4 regions of the Pseudomonas salmasensis genome follow, and region 1 is predicted to be linked to each of the others. Evidence: predicted binding sites of a transcription regulator. Region 1 holds the regulator's gene; each other region holds the start of a gene.

Evidence for each region. The regulator FliA, encoded in region 1, starts transcription of late flagellar genes. The targets are predictions, from matches to a motif close to CTAAAGTTTNNNNNNNNNNNGCCGNTAA.
Region 2: a site for FliA is predicted at 2,136-2,163, ahead of HU731_RS10080 (methyl-accepting chemotaxis protein). Genes of this name have one in related genera too.
Region 3: a site for FliA is predicted at 2,219-2,246, ahead of HU731_RS16675 (methyl-accepting chemotaxis protein). Genes of this name have one in related genera too.
Region 4: a site for FliA is predicted at 1,873-1,900, ahead of HU731_RS21810 (flagellar protein MotY). Genes of this name have one in related genera too.

Annotation. Positions count from the first base shown of each region.
Region 1 is NZ_CP077083.1:1,651,567-1,655,282, forward strand. It holds gene HU731_RS07125 (chemotaxis protein CheA) at 1-663, opposite strand, end outside; gene HU731_RS07130 (protein phosphatase CheZ) at 675-1,463, opposite strand; gene HU731_RS07135 (chemotaxis response regulator CheY) at 1,482-1,856, opposite strand; gene fliA (RNA polymerase sigma factor FliA) at 2,024-2,764, opposite strand; gene fleN (flagellar synthesis regulator FleN) at 2,761-3,594, opposite strand; gene flhF (flagellar biosynthesis GTPase FlhF) at 3,700-3,716, opposite strand, start outside.
Region 2 is NZ_CP077083.1:2,294,623-2,298,338, forward strand. It holds gene HU731_RS10065 (TonB-dependent receptor) at 1-777, shown strand, start outside; gene HU731_RS10070 (biliverdin-producing heme oxygenase) at 916-1,524, shown strand; gene HU731_RS10075 (YbaN family protein) at 1,694-2,095, shown strand; gene HU731_RS10080 (methyl-accepting chemotaxis protein) at 2,234-3,716, shown strand, end outside.
Region 3 is NZ_CP077083.1:3,691,350-3,695,065, reverse strand. It holds gene HU731_RS16680 (amino acid adenylation domain-containing protein) at 1-164, shown strand, start outside; gene HU731_RS16675 (methyl-accepting chemotaxis protein) at 226-2,106, opposite strand; rRNA gene rrf (5S ribosomal RNA) at 2,380-2,495, opposite strand; rRNA gene rrf (5S ribosomal RNA) at 2,607-2,722, opposite strand; rRNA gene HU731_RS16660 (23S ribosomal RNA) at 2,881-3,716, opposite strand, start outside.
Region 4 is NZ_CP077083.1:4,873,984-4,877,699, forward strand. It holds gene rnt (ribonuclease T) at 93-764, opposite strand; gene pyrC (dihydroorotase) at 761-1,807, opposite strand; gene HU731_RS21810 (flagellar protein MotY) at 1,964-2,872, shown strand; gene HU731_RS21815 (argininosuccinate synthase) at 3,532-3,716, shown strand, end outside.

The DNA.
Region 1 (3,716 bases):
GGCAGCGGGCGCTTCTGGCGCTGCGGCAGGCGGTGCCACGGCATCTGCTGCGAACTGGCCTTTGCCGTGCAACTGGTCGAGCAACGACTCGAACTCAGCGTCGGTAATGTCTTCACTGCTCGGCGTCGCGGCAGGCTGCACCGGCGATTCCGCTTGGGCCTTGACCGCGCTGAGGGAGTTGAGCAGTTGTTCGAACTCGCTGTCGGTCACGTCCGGCTCGGCTTGCGCCACCGGCTCCGGCGCGGCCTCGACCACCGGCGCAGCCGCGGTGTCGGCAGGTTCTGCCAGGCGCGCCAGGGCGGCCAGCAATTCCGGCGTTGCGGCAGTGATCGGTGCACGTTCACGCACTTGGCTGAACATGCCGTTGACCGCATCCAGTGCTTCGAGAATCACGTCCATCAGTTCCGAGTCGACGTGACGCTCACCCTTGCGCAGGATGTCGAACACGTTCTCGGCGATGTGACAGCACTCCACCAGCTCATGGAGCTGGAGGAAGCCGGCGCCCCCTTTTACAGTGTGAAAACCGCGAAAAATTGCATTGAGCAGGTTCGCATCATCCGGTCGGCTTTCCAGCTCGACCAGTTGTTCGGACAGTTGCTCTAGAATTTCGCCGGCCTCTACAAGGAAATCCTGAAGGATTTCTTCATCGGCGCCGAAGCTCATGTGGGTGCTCCTTAGAAGCCTAAACTGGATAACAGGTCATCTACGTCATCCTGACCTGACACAACGTCTTCACGTTTATCGGCATGAATCTGCGGACCTTCACCCTTGGCGAGATGTTTTTGTGGATCTTTTTCCGAGAGGATCGCTTCGCGGTCATGTTCGATGCCGGCAAAACGATCGACCTGGCCGGCCATCAGCACCAATTTGAGCAAGTTGCTTTCCACTTCGGTGACCAACTGGGTCACGCGCTTGATCACCTGGCCGGTAAGGTCCTGGTAATCCTGGGCCAGCAGGATGTCGTTGAGGTTGCTGGCCACCGTGCGGTTTTCCTGTTCGCTGCGTGACAGAAACCCGTCGACGCGACGCGCCAATTCACGAAACTCTTCAGCACCGACTTCACGGCGCATGAAGCGGCCCCAGTCCTGGCTCAAGGCCTGGGCTTCGGTGGCCATGCCGTTGACCAGGGGCGTGGCGTTTTCCACCAGGTCCATGGTGCGGTTGGCCGCCGCCTCGGTCAGCCTGACCACATAGGACAGGCGCTCGGTGGCATCGGTGATCTGGGAAATTTCTTCGGCCTGGGGCATGCGCGGGTCAATCTGGAAATTGACGATTGCGCTGTGCAGCTCGCGTGTGAGCTTGCCCACTTCCTGGTACAGGCCGCGGTCACGGGTCTGGTTAAGCTCATGGATCAACTGCACCGCATCGGCGAACTGGCCTTTTTCCAGGCTGTCGACCAACTGGTGAGCATGTTTTTTCAGGGTCGACTCAAAGTCGCCCTGTGACGTTTCGTTATGCTCCATAGCTCCCCCGCGATGGCATTAGCCGTGGATGCGTTCGAAGATTTTCTCGATCTTCTCTTTCAAGGCCAGTGCCGTGAATGGCTTGACCACGTAACCGTTGACCCCGGCTTGGGCGGCTTCGATGATCTGTTCACGCTTGGCTTCGGCGGTCACCATCAGCACAGGCAGGCTGCGCAGTTTTTCATCGGCGCGCACGTGGCGCAGCAGGTCGATACCGGTCATGCCCGGCATGTTCCAGTCGGTCACCAGAAAGTCGATGCTCCCGCTGTTGAGAATCGGAATGGCCGTCAGGCCGTCATCCGCCTCGACCGTGTTGGTGAACCCAAGGTCACGCAACAGGTTTTTAATGATCCGCCGCATCGTTGAGAAGTCATCAACGATGAGGATTTTCATGTTCTTGTCCAATTCGACCTCCAAGCAGTCTTAAACGCGCCCAGCACCTGGACGCGCCATTTCAATCAACAGGCGTTACACAAAAAGGACTGCCCAGGGCACCACGGTACTCACCCGCAAAACCCTGCGGTTTCACGGTAGCGTCTGCAGTGTCCCCACACTGCCTGTCAGCGCGCGCGCCACTCGGCCAATCGCCCCCGCAAGCGGGCTGCGCACTGGCTATGCAACTGGCTGACACGCGATTCGCTGACCCCCAGGACCTCACCGATTTCCTTGAGGTTCAGCTCTTCGTCGTAGTACAGCGCCAGCACCAGCCGCTCACGCTCCGGCAGATTGGCGATTGCATCGGCCAACGCGCCCTGGAAACGTTCGTCTTCCAGGTCGCGCGACGGCTCCGTATGCGCGCTCGCGCCGTCCTCGTGCAGCCCTTCGTGTTCGCCGTCCTGTAAAAGGTCGTCGAAACTGAACAGGCGGCTGCCCAAGGTATCGTTCAAAATCCCGTAGTAATCGTCGAGACTCAATTGGAGTTCGGCCGCAACTTCATGATCTTTAGCGTCACGACCGGTTTTTGCTTCAATTGCACGAATTGCATCACTGACCATGCGGGTATTGCGGTGTACCGAACGCGGCGCCCAATCGCCTTTACGCACTTCATCGAGCATCGCGCCACGGATACGGATACCCGCATACGTTTCGAAACTGGCGCCCTTGCTGGCGTCGTATTTGGTTGAGACTTCAAGCAGGCCGATCATGCCGGCCTGGATCAAGTCTTCAACCTGCACACTCGCGGGCAGGCGCGCCAACAGGTGATAGGCAATGCGCTTGACCAGCGGCGCATAGCGCTCGATCAATTCGCCCTGGCTGTCACGTGCCGACTTTTTGTAAAGGTTGTAGCCGCTGGATGTCATAGCACCGGTCCTGCGCTCGTCTGATGCACCAATCGCTCGACGAAAAACTCCAGATGCCCGCGCGGGTTGGCAGGCAATGGCCAGGTATCGACCTTCTGGGCAATGGCCTTGAACGCCAGTGCGCATTTCGAACGAGGGAACGCTTCATAGACCGCACGCTGCTTTTGCACGGCCTTGCGCACACACTCGTCATAGGGAACTGCGCCGACGTATTGTAAAGCCACATCGAGGAAGCGATCCGTGACCTTGGTCAACTTGGCGAACAGGTTGCGCCCTTCCTGCGGGCTCTGGGCCATGTTGGCCAGCACGCGAAAGCGGTTCATGCCGTAGTCACGGTTAAGCAGTTTGATCAGTGCGTAGGCATCGGTGATCGAGGTGGGTTCGTCGCACACCACCAGCAGCACTTCTTGCGCTGCGCGCACAAAGCTGACCACGGATTCGCCGATGCCGGCGGCGGTGTCGATCACCAGCACGTCGAGGTTGTCACCAATGTCGCTGAACGCCTGGATCAAGCCGGCATGCTGCGCGGGACTCAGGTGCACCATGCTCTGGGTGCCCGAGGCCGCCGGCACGATGCGAATGCCTCCGGGGCCCTGGAGCAGCACGTCGCGCAGCTCACAGCGGCCCTCGATCACATCGGCCAGGGTATGTTTGGGTGTCAGCCCCAGCAGAACGTCCACGTTCGCCAAGCCCAGGTCAGCATCCAGCAGCATGACGCGACGGCCAAGCTCTGCCAGGGCCAGGGACAAATTCACTGACACGTTAGTTTTCCCGACGCCACCTTTGCCGCCGGTCACCGCGATCACCTGTACGGGATGCATGCTGCCCATTTTATTTCTTTACCTTGTCTTGCTTAGACGCAGGCTACATGGCTTGGCCGCGTGAATCGCTTGCAGACCATCGATGTAGGTACATTTCACGGTGTTCATCCTGCCTCAACCCACCCGTTTAG
Region 2 (3,716 bases), 640 kb from region 1:
TTCGGCCAATACGCTGAAGGTTTCCGCACGCCGTCTGCCAAAGCCCTGTACGGTCGCTTCGAAAATCTAAACCTGGGCTATACCGTCGAACCCAACCCCGACCTCAAGCCAGAAACCAGCAAAGGCATCGAAACCGGGATTCGCGGCAAATTCGACGAAGGCTCCTTCGATATTGCGGTGTACTACAACAAATACCGCGACTTTATCGACGAAGACAACGCCGTGGTCGGCGGCACCGTGGAGCAGTTCCAGGCCGTCAACATCAAGCGCGCCACCATCAAGGGCGTGGAAGCCAAGGGCCGCCTGAACCTGGATACCTTCGGCGCGCCGAAGGGCCTGTATACCCAGGGCTCGGTTGCCTACACCTACGGTCGCAACGACGACAATGGCGAGCCGTTGAACAGCGTCAACCCACTCAAGGGCGTGTTTGGCCTGGGCTACGACCAGGACAACTACGGTGGCCTGCTGAGCTGGACCGTGGTGAAAAAACAGGACCGCGTCGACAGCACAACCTTCCACGCGCCCGACGGCGGCACCGACGGCCCGTTCAAAACCCCGGGTTTCGGCATCCTCGACCTGACCGCCTACTACAAGGTGAGCAAAGACGTGACCGTCAACGGTGGCCTCTACAACCTCACCGACAAGAAGTACTGGAACTGGGATGACGTGCGCAGCTACGACAGCGTCGGCGAGGCCGGTGTGACCGGCCCGGCCAACCTCGACCGCCTGACCCAGCCCGGTCGCAACTTTGCGATCAACGTGATCTGGGACATCTGACCCATGCGCCCCACCTCGCCGCCCATGCATCCGCGGCGAGGTGAGGATTTTTTACTGTGCCGCGTCTTCTTGTTCGTCTAGTTGATAACAGCTCTCTTTAAGGGCACCCAGGCGCTTCTCTTCTCAAGGACTTTTTTCATGACCGCTTCTTCCACCGCAGAACGCCCAAGCCTGCGCTCCCAGCGCCTGAACCAGATCACCAACGCGCCGCACACCAAGCTCGACGCATTGGTGAAGGCTCACGCGCCGTTCGAAACCCAGGCCAACTTCGCCCGCTTCGTCGTGGCCCAATACCTGTTCCAATCGGAACTGGTAGCCCTGTACAACGATGCCGAGCTGAACCAGATCATCCCTGACCTGGCCGCCCGCTGCCGCGCCGAAGCGGCCAAGCTCGACCTGGCAGACCTGGACACCGAAATCCCGGCCCCGGTTGCCGGCGCGGTGAACAACCCCAGCAAAGCCTGCGCTTTGGGCTGGCTGTTCGTCTCCGAAGGCTCCAAGCTGGGCGCTGCGTTCCTGATCAAGCGCGCCGTGGGCCTGGGCCTGAGTGAAACCTTCGGTGCCCGCCACCTGGGCGAGCCAGCCGGCGGTCGCGCCGAGGGCTGGAAGAGTTTCACCCGCACCCTCGACGGCCTGGAGTTCAGTGCCGAAGAAGAAGCTGCCGTGGAAAAAGGCGCGATTGATGCGTTTGTGCGCTTCACCGTGTTGCTGGAACAGGCGTACGCTAGCGCCCCGGAACTGGCATAAGTATTCCGGTAGACAGCGGTTCAATGTGAGAGCTGGCTTGCCTGCGATGGCGGTGAGTCAGCTCCAGATGTTTAACCTGATACACCGCTATCGCAGGCAAGCCAGCTCCCACAGTTGAGTGCATTTCATGGCTAACAATGTGTAAACCTTCCCACCAGAAAACTGCAGCATGACCGGCAAACCCCAATCCTCCTCCAAAATCGCCCAGCTTCTCTTCGGCCTGCTGGCCTACGTCAGCCTGGGGATCGGCTTGGTGGCGATTGTCATACCGGGGTTGCCCACTACTGAATTCATCCTGCTCGCCGCCTGGGCCGCCACCAAAAGCTCGCCGCGCCTCAGCGCCTGGCTGGAAAACCATCGCCTGTTCGGGCCGATCCTGTCCAACTGGCGCAACGGCAAGATCATTGCCCGTCGCGCCAAGGTCAGCGCCACGGTGAGCATGTTGCTGTGCGCCGTGTTGATGCTGGTGATGCTCGATCACGGCTGGCCGGTGTACCTGGCGATTGCCGGGATGAGCCTGGGCAACCTGTGGATCTGGTCCCGCCCCGAACAGCTCGCACGGCCCGTCTAAGGCGGCGTGTAGGCGTTTTCCTACCGCTCATCGCCTATTTCTCATGAATTGATGTGTGACGCCGATGTTCCAGGCATGACGCCGAAGGGACTTGGCGCGTTTGCGTGCATTCCAACAAGTCCATTCGTGAGTGAACCTATGTTCGACACCCTCTCTATCCGCTTGAAAATCGTGTTGCTGTCCGGCCTGTGCCTGCTGGGTGTCATCGCACTGGTGGTCGGCATCAATATCTACAACACCAACCAGAACGATCGGCTGGTCAGTGATTCAAGCTCACGAATGCTCACCGCCAGCGTGGAGCAGTTGCTGCAATCCAAAGCGGCCGAACAGGCCGGCCACTTGCAGCAGACCTTCGGCGAAAACCTGCTGGTGGTCACCGCCCTTGCCGACCAGATCAAAGACCTGCGTCAGTTGGGCACCCAGCGTTCCCTTGAAGCCGCAGCGCTGCGTGAAGAACTCAACCGCAGCGTCAAAACCGCGTTCGAGCGCAACACCAAGGTGCTGGGCATCTGGTTGTCGTTCGAACCCAACGGGCTGGATGGCAAGGACAGCGAATTTATCGACGACAAGGCACGCGCCTCCAATGAAAAAGGCCGGTTTTCCAGCTACTGGAGCCGGGCTGGCGGCGAAGGCCAGAACACCATCATGGTCGAAGACGACCTGACCAAAACCACGCTTAACCTCAGCGGCACGCCCTATAACATCTGGTACACCTGCCCACGGGACACGCGCAGCACTTGCCTGCTGGACCCGTACGAAGACACGGTGGCCGGCAAACCGGTACTGATGACCACCATTTCCTTGCCGCTGATCGTCGACGGCAAAGTCATCGGCGTGGTCGGCGTGGACATCGCCCTCACCGCCCTGCAAGCGACCACCGATGCGGCGCAAAAAGACCTGTTCAACGGCGCCGCCCACCTGGAGATTCTGTCCAGCACCGGCCTGATCGCCGCCTACAGTGGTGAGCCGGCCAAAGTCGGCAAGAACCTGATCGACAGCATTGGCGCCGAAGGCAAGGAGATCGTGCAACTGCTGGCCAATGACCGGCCTGTTATCCGTGAAGAGGACGACACCATTCGTGCCGTGTACCCGCTCAAGCCGATTGCCGGTGCCAAATCCTGGGGCGTGGTGATCAAGCTGCCCAAAGCAGTGATGTTGGCCGACAGCGAAAAACTCCAAGCCGTGCTCGACGAGGCCCAGGCCACGGGCACGCTCAAAGCCCTGCTGGTGGCCGCCGCCGCTGGCCTGCTGGGCTTGCTGTTGATCTGGCTGACCGCTACTGGCGTGACCCGCCCTATCAATAGCGTGGCCGCCATGCTCAAGGACATCGCCAGCGGTGACGGCGACCTCACCCAGCGCCTGGCCTACACCAAGAAGGACGAACTGGGCGAGTTGGTGAACTGGTTCAACCGTTTCCTCGACAAGCTGCAGCCGACCATTGCGCAGATCAAGCAAAGCATCACCGAAGCCCGTGGGACGGCCGATCAATCGTCCGCCATTGCGCGCCAGACCAGCGAAGGCATGCAAGTGCAGTTCCGTGAAATCGACCAGGTCGCCACCGCGTCGAACGAAATGAGCGCCACCGCCCACGACGTGGCCAACAGCGCCTCCAATGCCGCCA
Region 3 (3,716 bases), 2.0 Mb from region 1:
GCTTTTATCTGGACGGGCTGGGCGAAGACATCGGTGATACGTCGATGATCCGTTACGACAATGCCCGGTGGGGCGTGGAAAAAATGGGGATGTGCTATCCACCCAAGAACCAGCCACTGTTGCGCAAGGGCTGCGACTATCTGAGCGCTATTAGCTTCCTCTGAATAGCACCCTGGACAGGGCCAAGCAGTCGGAGCGAGAGGCCTCGCTCCGATGCAGTCAGAATCAAATTTTGAAGCTATCGACCAACTGCTTCAATCGGCTGGCCTGCTGGGACAGCGCATCGCAGTCCTTGAGCGTCTCGTTGAGGTTGGCCACACCCTGCTGGTTCAGCAGGTTGATCTGGTTGATATCGACGTTGAGGGTTTCAACCACTGCGGTCTGTTCTTCAGTGGCGGCCGCAACGGATTGGTTCATGCCATCAATCTCAACGATACGTTGCGTCACGCTGACCAGGCGCTCACCTGCCTGGTTGGCGACTTCAACACTTTCTTCGCTGGAAGCCTGGCTGGCGTTCATGGTGGTCACAGCTTCACGCGAGCCCACTTGCAGCGAAGTGATCATCTTGTGGATTTCTTCTGCCGACTCCTGGGTACGGTGCGCCAAATTACGCACTTCATCCGCCACCACGGCAAAACCACGCCCGGCTTCGCCAGCACGGGCCGCTTCGATCGCAGCGTTGAGGGCGAGCAAGTTGGTTTGTTGGGAAATGCCTTTGATCACATCTAGGATGTGCCCGATGTTGTCGGTACTGGCATTAAGGGTTTCGATCTGAGTGCAGGACAGGCTGATCTTTTGCGACAACTCGGACATCGCCTGGATAGTTTGCTCCACCACTTTACGACCATCATCAGCTTGCTCGCTGGCACCACTGGCATGCTGGGACGCATCCGCGGCGTTACGCGCGATTTCCTGGGTGGCAGCACCCAGTTCGTTGATGGCTGCGGCCACGCTGTTGGTACGCGCGCTCTGTTCGTCAGAACCGATGATCGACGCATTGGATGAAGCCATCACACGCTGGGACAAATCGTGCACCTGGCGCGTTGCCGAAGACACTTCGGAAATCGACGCATGGATTCGCTCGACGAACTGGTTGAATGCGCTGCCGACCTCGCCGAACTCGTCCTTGCTGGTCACGTCCAGACGTCGGGTCAAATCACCTTCGCCTTGGGCAATATCCTGCATGGCCACGCCCATGGTGGTCAGCGGGCGCAACAGGACTTGAATCAACAGGCTCAGGAGCACCGCAATGGCCACAACGGCAATCAACATTGCAATCAAGGCCGAAGTACGGAATTTGCCCAGCGGGGCGTAGGCTTTTTCTTTGTCGATCGACAGGCCAATGTACCAGTCAGCGCCAGGCAAGCCGCTGATAGGCGTGAAAGAGAGGATGCGATCCTGTCCTTTGAGTACGACGTCCTGGTTGAGCTTCTCAATGCGTACGTTGGTGCCAGGGTAGATGTCCTTGAGGTTCTTCATCACCTGGTCCTGGTCCGGACTGACGATGACCTGGCCATCACCGCTGACCAGGAACGCATGGCCGATACCACCGAAGTCTACCGAGTTGATGATCTTCACCAGTGTCTGCAGGCTCAGGTCACCACCGACAACACCCAACAACTCGCCGTTCTTTTTCACCGGCATGGCAATTGTCACGATCTGACCGCCCACAGCCGCCATATAAGGCGGAGTAAGCATGGTTTTGTCCGCCACTACTGCTTGCTTGTACCAAGGGCGCTGACGAGGGTCGTAGTCGTCAGGCATCTTCGCGTCAGGGCGCTGGGTGAATACCCCGTTGGCTTGTCCCACATAGGTGAACTGGAAGTTGCTGGTAAACGCTGGTTGATCGACCAAACCTGGGAGGTCGGCAGCGCTGCCCTGGTGGGCAACGTTCTGCGCCAGGTTCTCGAGGACTAGGATGCGACCACTGAGCCAGTTCTGCACACTGCTGGCGGTGAGCTCGCCGGATTGCTGGATGGACGACGTCAGGTTTTGCCTGATGGTGCTGCGCTGCAGGTAGTCGTTGTAGAGCGTGAATAACGCGAAGGCTAAAACCACGACGCCTGACGCGGCCAACAGAATTTTATGACTGAACTTGAGATTCATTTCATCGACTTCTTTTGCCAAAGGGGGGTGAGCGTGCCGAGTGGAACATTCCATGTACGGGATAGGCGGACTCTGCGGTCGCTCTATTTCGGTGCACGCATGGCTCGTCAGGCTTTCGGCCAAACTTCGACAAATCTTAGGAATTTGTGAGAAGCATCTTCTTTTAGCGTAGGAAACCGACAGGCGGTAGGTGTCGCGTAGATAGGCTGTGACGGGCCGTCCTAAACGACAAAACCCCTGTCTGCGTTAGCAGACAGGGGTTTCGGAATTCAATCTTGACGATGACCTACTCTCACATGGGGAAACCCCACACTACCATCGGCGATGCATCGTTTCACTGCTGAGTTCGGGATGGGATCAGGTGGTTCCAATGCTCTATGGTCGTCAAGAAATTCTGTGTACCAGACCGTTGCGCTCTGGCAACGTGCCGGTGAAATTCATGAGCTTCTACATAAACAAAACCCCTGTCTGCGTTAGCAGACAGGGGTTTTGGAATTTAATCTTGACGATGACCTACTCTCACATGGGGAAACCCCACACTACCATCGGCGATGCATCGTTTCACTGCTGAGTTCGGGATGGGATCAGGTGGTTCCAATGCTCTATGGTCGTCAAGAAATTCGGGTACTGAGTCGTGGCCAGTTGGCCTCGCTTCAGCAAATTGGGTAGGTGATAGATCTCGGTGTTTTGTGAGCGTCGAACTTTCGGTTTATCTTCGTCTTCACACACCGCAATCTGATGCTCGTTAGAGTAGTCAAATTGCTTGGGTGTTATATGGTCAAGCCTCACGGGCAATTAGTATTGGTTAGCTCAACGCCTCACAGCGCTTACACATCCAACCTATCAACGTCGTAGTCTTCGACGGCCCTTCAGGGAACTCAAGGTTCCAGTGAGATCTCATCTTGAGGCTAGTTTCCCGCTTAGATGCTTTCAGCGGTTATCTATTCCGAACATAGCTACCCGGCAATGCCACTGGCGTGACAACCGGAACACCAGAGGTTCGTCCACTCCGGTCCTCTCGTACTAGGAGCAGCCCCTCTCAAATCTCAAACGTCCACGGCAGATAGGGACCGAACTGTCTCACGACGTTCTAAACCCAGCTCGCGTACCACTTTAAATGGCGAACAGCCATACCCTTGGGACCGGCTTCAGCCCCAGGATGTGATGAGCCGACATCGAGGTGCCAAACACCGCCGTCGATATGAACTCTTGGGCGGTATCAGCCTGTTATCCCCGGAGTACCTTTTATCCGTTGAGCGATGGCCCTTCCATACAGAACCACCGGATCACTAAGACCTACTTTCGTACCTGCTCGACGTGTCTGTCTCGCAGTCAAGCGCGCTTTTGCCTTTATACTCTACGACCGATTTCCGACCGGTCTGAGCGCACCTTCGTACTCCTCCGTTACTCTTTAGGAGGAGACCGCCCCAGTCAAACTACCCACCATACACTGTCCTCGATCCGGATAACGGACCTGAGTTAGAACCTCAAAGTTGCCAGGGTGGTATTTCAAGGATGGCTCCACGCAGACTGGCGTCCACGCTTCAAAGCCTCCCACCTATCCTACACAAGCAAATTCAAAGTCCAGTGCAAAGCTATAGTAAAGGTTC
Region 4 (3,716 bases), 3.1 Mb from region 1:
TTCGCATCGTGGTTACCGTCGGCTGCGACAACCTACAAAATTGCGTAGATACCTATGCTCATCGGGGGCAAGCCCACACCCACATTGGAGCCTCAATCGTTGAAGTCTTCCCAGCCACCCATCTGTTTCCAGCGATTGACGATGCCGCAGAACAGCTCGGCAGTCTTCTCGGTGTCGTAGCGGGCCGAGTGGGCTTCACGCCCGTCAAAGTCGATACCGGCGGCCTGGCAGGCTTTGGCCAGGACGGTCTGACCGTAGGCCAAGCCGGCAAGGGTGGCGGTGTCGAAGCTGGAGAACGGGTGAAACGGATTGCGCTTCATGTCCAATCGCGCCACGGCGGCGTTCAGGAAGCCCAGGTCGAAACTGCTGTTGTGGCCGACCAGAATTGCGCGTTTGCAGCCATTGGCCTTCAACGCCTTGCGCACGCCACGGAAGATATCGGTCAGCGCCGCTTCTTCACTCACCGCCATGCGCAGTGGGTGATCGAGCTTGATCCCGGTGAATTCCAGGGCAGCGGCTTCGATATTGGCGCCTTCGAACGGCTCGACGCGAAAGAAATGCGTGTGCTCCGGGTACACAAAACCCTGTTCGTCCATGCCGATGGTGGTTGCGGCAATTTCCAGCAAGGCATCGGTGGCGCAGTTGAAACCACCGGTTTCTACGTCGATGACGACCGGCAGATAGCCGCGAAAGCGCTCGGCCATCGGATGGCGCGAGCCGCCACCGCCGTGCTCTTGTTCGTCGTCGTAATGGTCTTCACTCACTTGCTTTCCTCCAGCAGGCGCCAGCGCAGTGTTTCACCGGCGCGCAGCGGGATAACGGTCAGCTCGCCAAAGGGCAGGCTGGCAGGGGCGGTCCAGTCTTCACGAACCAGGGTAATGCGGTCGGTATTCGCCGGCAGGCCGTAGAAACGCGGGCCGTTGAGGCTGGCAAAACCTTCGAGTTTGTCCAGCGCGTTACGCTGTTCGAATGCTTCGGCGTACAACTCGATGGCGGCAAATGCCGTGTAGCAGCCGGCGCAGCCGCATGCAGCTTCCTTGGCGTGCTGGGCGTGGGGCGCCGAGTCGGTACCGAGGAAGAATTTCGGGCTGCCGCTGGTGGCGGCATCCAGCAGGGCTACCTGATGGGTGTTGCGCTTGAGGATCGGCAGGCAGTAGAAGTGCGGCCGAATCCCGCCCACCAGCATGTGGTTGCGGTTGTAGAGCAGGTGATGGGCGGTGATGGTCGCGCCAACGTTGGCCGACGCCTCGCTGACGAACTGCACGGCATCGGCGGTGGTGATGTGTTCAAACACCACTTTGAGCGTGGGGAACAGCTCGACCACACGACGCATGTGTTCATCGATGAAGATTTTTTCGCGATCGAACACGTCCACATCGCCACGGGTGACTTCCCCGTGGATCAGCAACGGCATGCCGACTTCCGCCATGGCTTCGATCGCCGGCAGGATCTTGTCGATACTGGTTACACCGGAATCGGAGTTGGTGGTCGCGCCTGCCGGGTACAGCTTGGCGGCGTGCACATAACCGCTGGCCTTGGCTTCACGGATTTCTTCAGGCTGGGTGCGGTCGGTGAGGTAGAGCACCATCAACGGTTCGAAGCGGCTGCCGGCCGGTCGTGCAGCGAGGATGCGCTGGCGATAGGCGTCGGCCTCTGCGGCATTGCGCACCGGAGGTACCAGGTTAGGCATGATGATGGCACGGCCAAACGTGCGGGCCACGTCGGCCACGGTTTGGGGTAACGCAGCACCATCGCGAAGATGAATATGCCAGTCGTCGGGACGCAGCAGGGTCAGGCGGTCGGACATTGGGGATTCCAGGCGGGTCAATCTGGTGGGAATGCTACCGGAAAAGACTCTTGCAGGCACTCGCTATCAAGTTTTGCCGGATGCTACCGATATCTCCGGGTATGCCTTAACGATGTATGACGCTGTGAAGTGTTGTAGAAACCCATGGAGCCTCCCGTGCGCCAGTATTATCTAGCCCTGCTCAGTGTGTTCGCCAGCCTGCCTGCGGCGGCCCTCACGTTCCAGACACGTCTGGAGAATATTGAGTGGAAGGTAGAGGGCGATCAGTTCGAGTGCCGCTTGACCCAGCCGATCACCGATTTCGGTTCTGGTGAATTCGTACGCCGGGCGGGCGAGCAGGCCACGTTTCGTCTGAAAACCTATGGCAGCAGCCTCGGCGCCGGCTCAGCAACCCTGCTGGCTGCTGCCGCGCCGTGGCAACCGGGCCGAGGTGATATCAACCTGGGGGCCGTGCGTGTCGGCAGCGGCGACGTGCTGTTCAATAGCTCCCAGGCCCAGGCCGGTCGCCTGTTCACGGGCTTGCTCGAAGGGCGCAGCCCGACGGTGCGGCATTACGGGCGTGAAGGTGGTTACTCGGAAATTCGCCTGCTGCCGGTAAAATTCAACAAGGCGTACAACGATTATCAGCTGTGCACCACCAAGCTGTTGCCCATGAATTACGACCAGGTCAAACAGACCGAAGTGGGCTTTCCCGGTGGCGGCATTGAGCTGGACGCGGCGGCCAAGAAGAAGTTGTCCGTGATCCTGGCCTTCATGAAGGCCGATCCCACGGTCAATCATGTCGAGTTGAACGGCCATTCCGACAACAGCGGCAACCGCCTGACCAACCGCGACGTATCGCGCCGCCGTGCCCTGGCGGTGATGGACTACTTCAAGGCCAACGGCATCCAGGAATCGCAGATCACGATGCGCTTCCATGGCGAAAGCTACCCCTTGGCGCCCAACACCAATGCCGCCAACCGTGCGCGTAACCGCCGTGTGAATATTCAGCTTGAGCGGGTGGCTGCCCCTGAGAAGCCGGCGCCCCAGGCCGCTGCGCCGAGCAACCCGGCGGCTACCTCATAAGCATGGGTAGCTGCACAACTTCGGTATGACGCCGAAACTGTGGCGAGGGAGCTTGCTCCCGTGACGACCGAATAGCCGACGCCTATCTATCTGACACCCCACGATCCAAATGTGGGAGCTGGCTTGCCTGCGAAGGCGGCCTGACAGTCAACACAGTTGGACCGGGTACATATCCGTTATTTAGGTAACGGCCACTTAGGGTTCCGCCCTGACGGCGGCTCACTTTCGAAAAGCGCGAAAGTAAGCAAAGCGCTCTTGCCCCACCACTCGGCACCTCGCCTAGGCTCGGTGTGCCCGAACACAGTCTTGAATCCGTGGGCCGCCGCCACGCGCCATCCATGGCGCGGGGCGGCTAACCCGGCGTCCTGCCGGGTTACCCACGAATTCAAACCTGCGTTCGGCCAGCGTGGTTTAACGGGGCGCCTGAGATCAAGATCACAAGCAGATCAAGAGCAAGATCAAGAGCGACTCGCTTCGCATCGTGGTTACCGTTGAACGCTACAAGGTTGTGCAAATACCTCTGCTCCATAGAGGCGACCATCGGTCGCCCACTCGACATAATCTGTCGCTTTATCTTCATTTGCTGTCGCGCCCCTGTAATTTCGCGGTTTTGATCGGTAGAATCGTCGCCTTTCCGTACAACCCCGTGGAGTGATGGCATGGCCGACGTAAACAAGGTCGTTCTCGCGTATTCCGGCGGCCTGGACACTTCGGTGATCCTCAAGTGGCTGCAGGATACGTATAACTGTGAAGTGGTGACCTTCACCGCTGACCTGGGTCAGGGTGAAGAGGTCGAACCTGCACGTGCCAAGGCGCAAGCCATGGGCGTGAAAGAGATCTACAT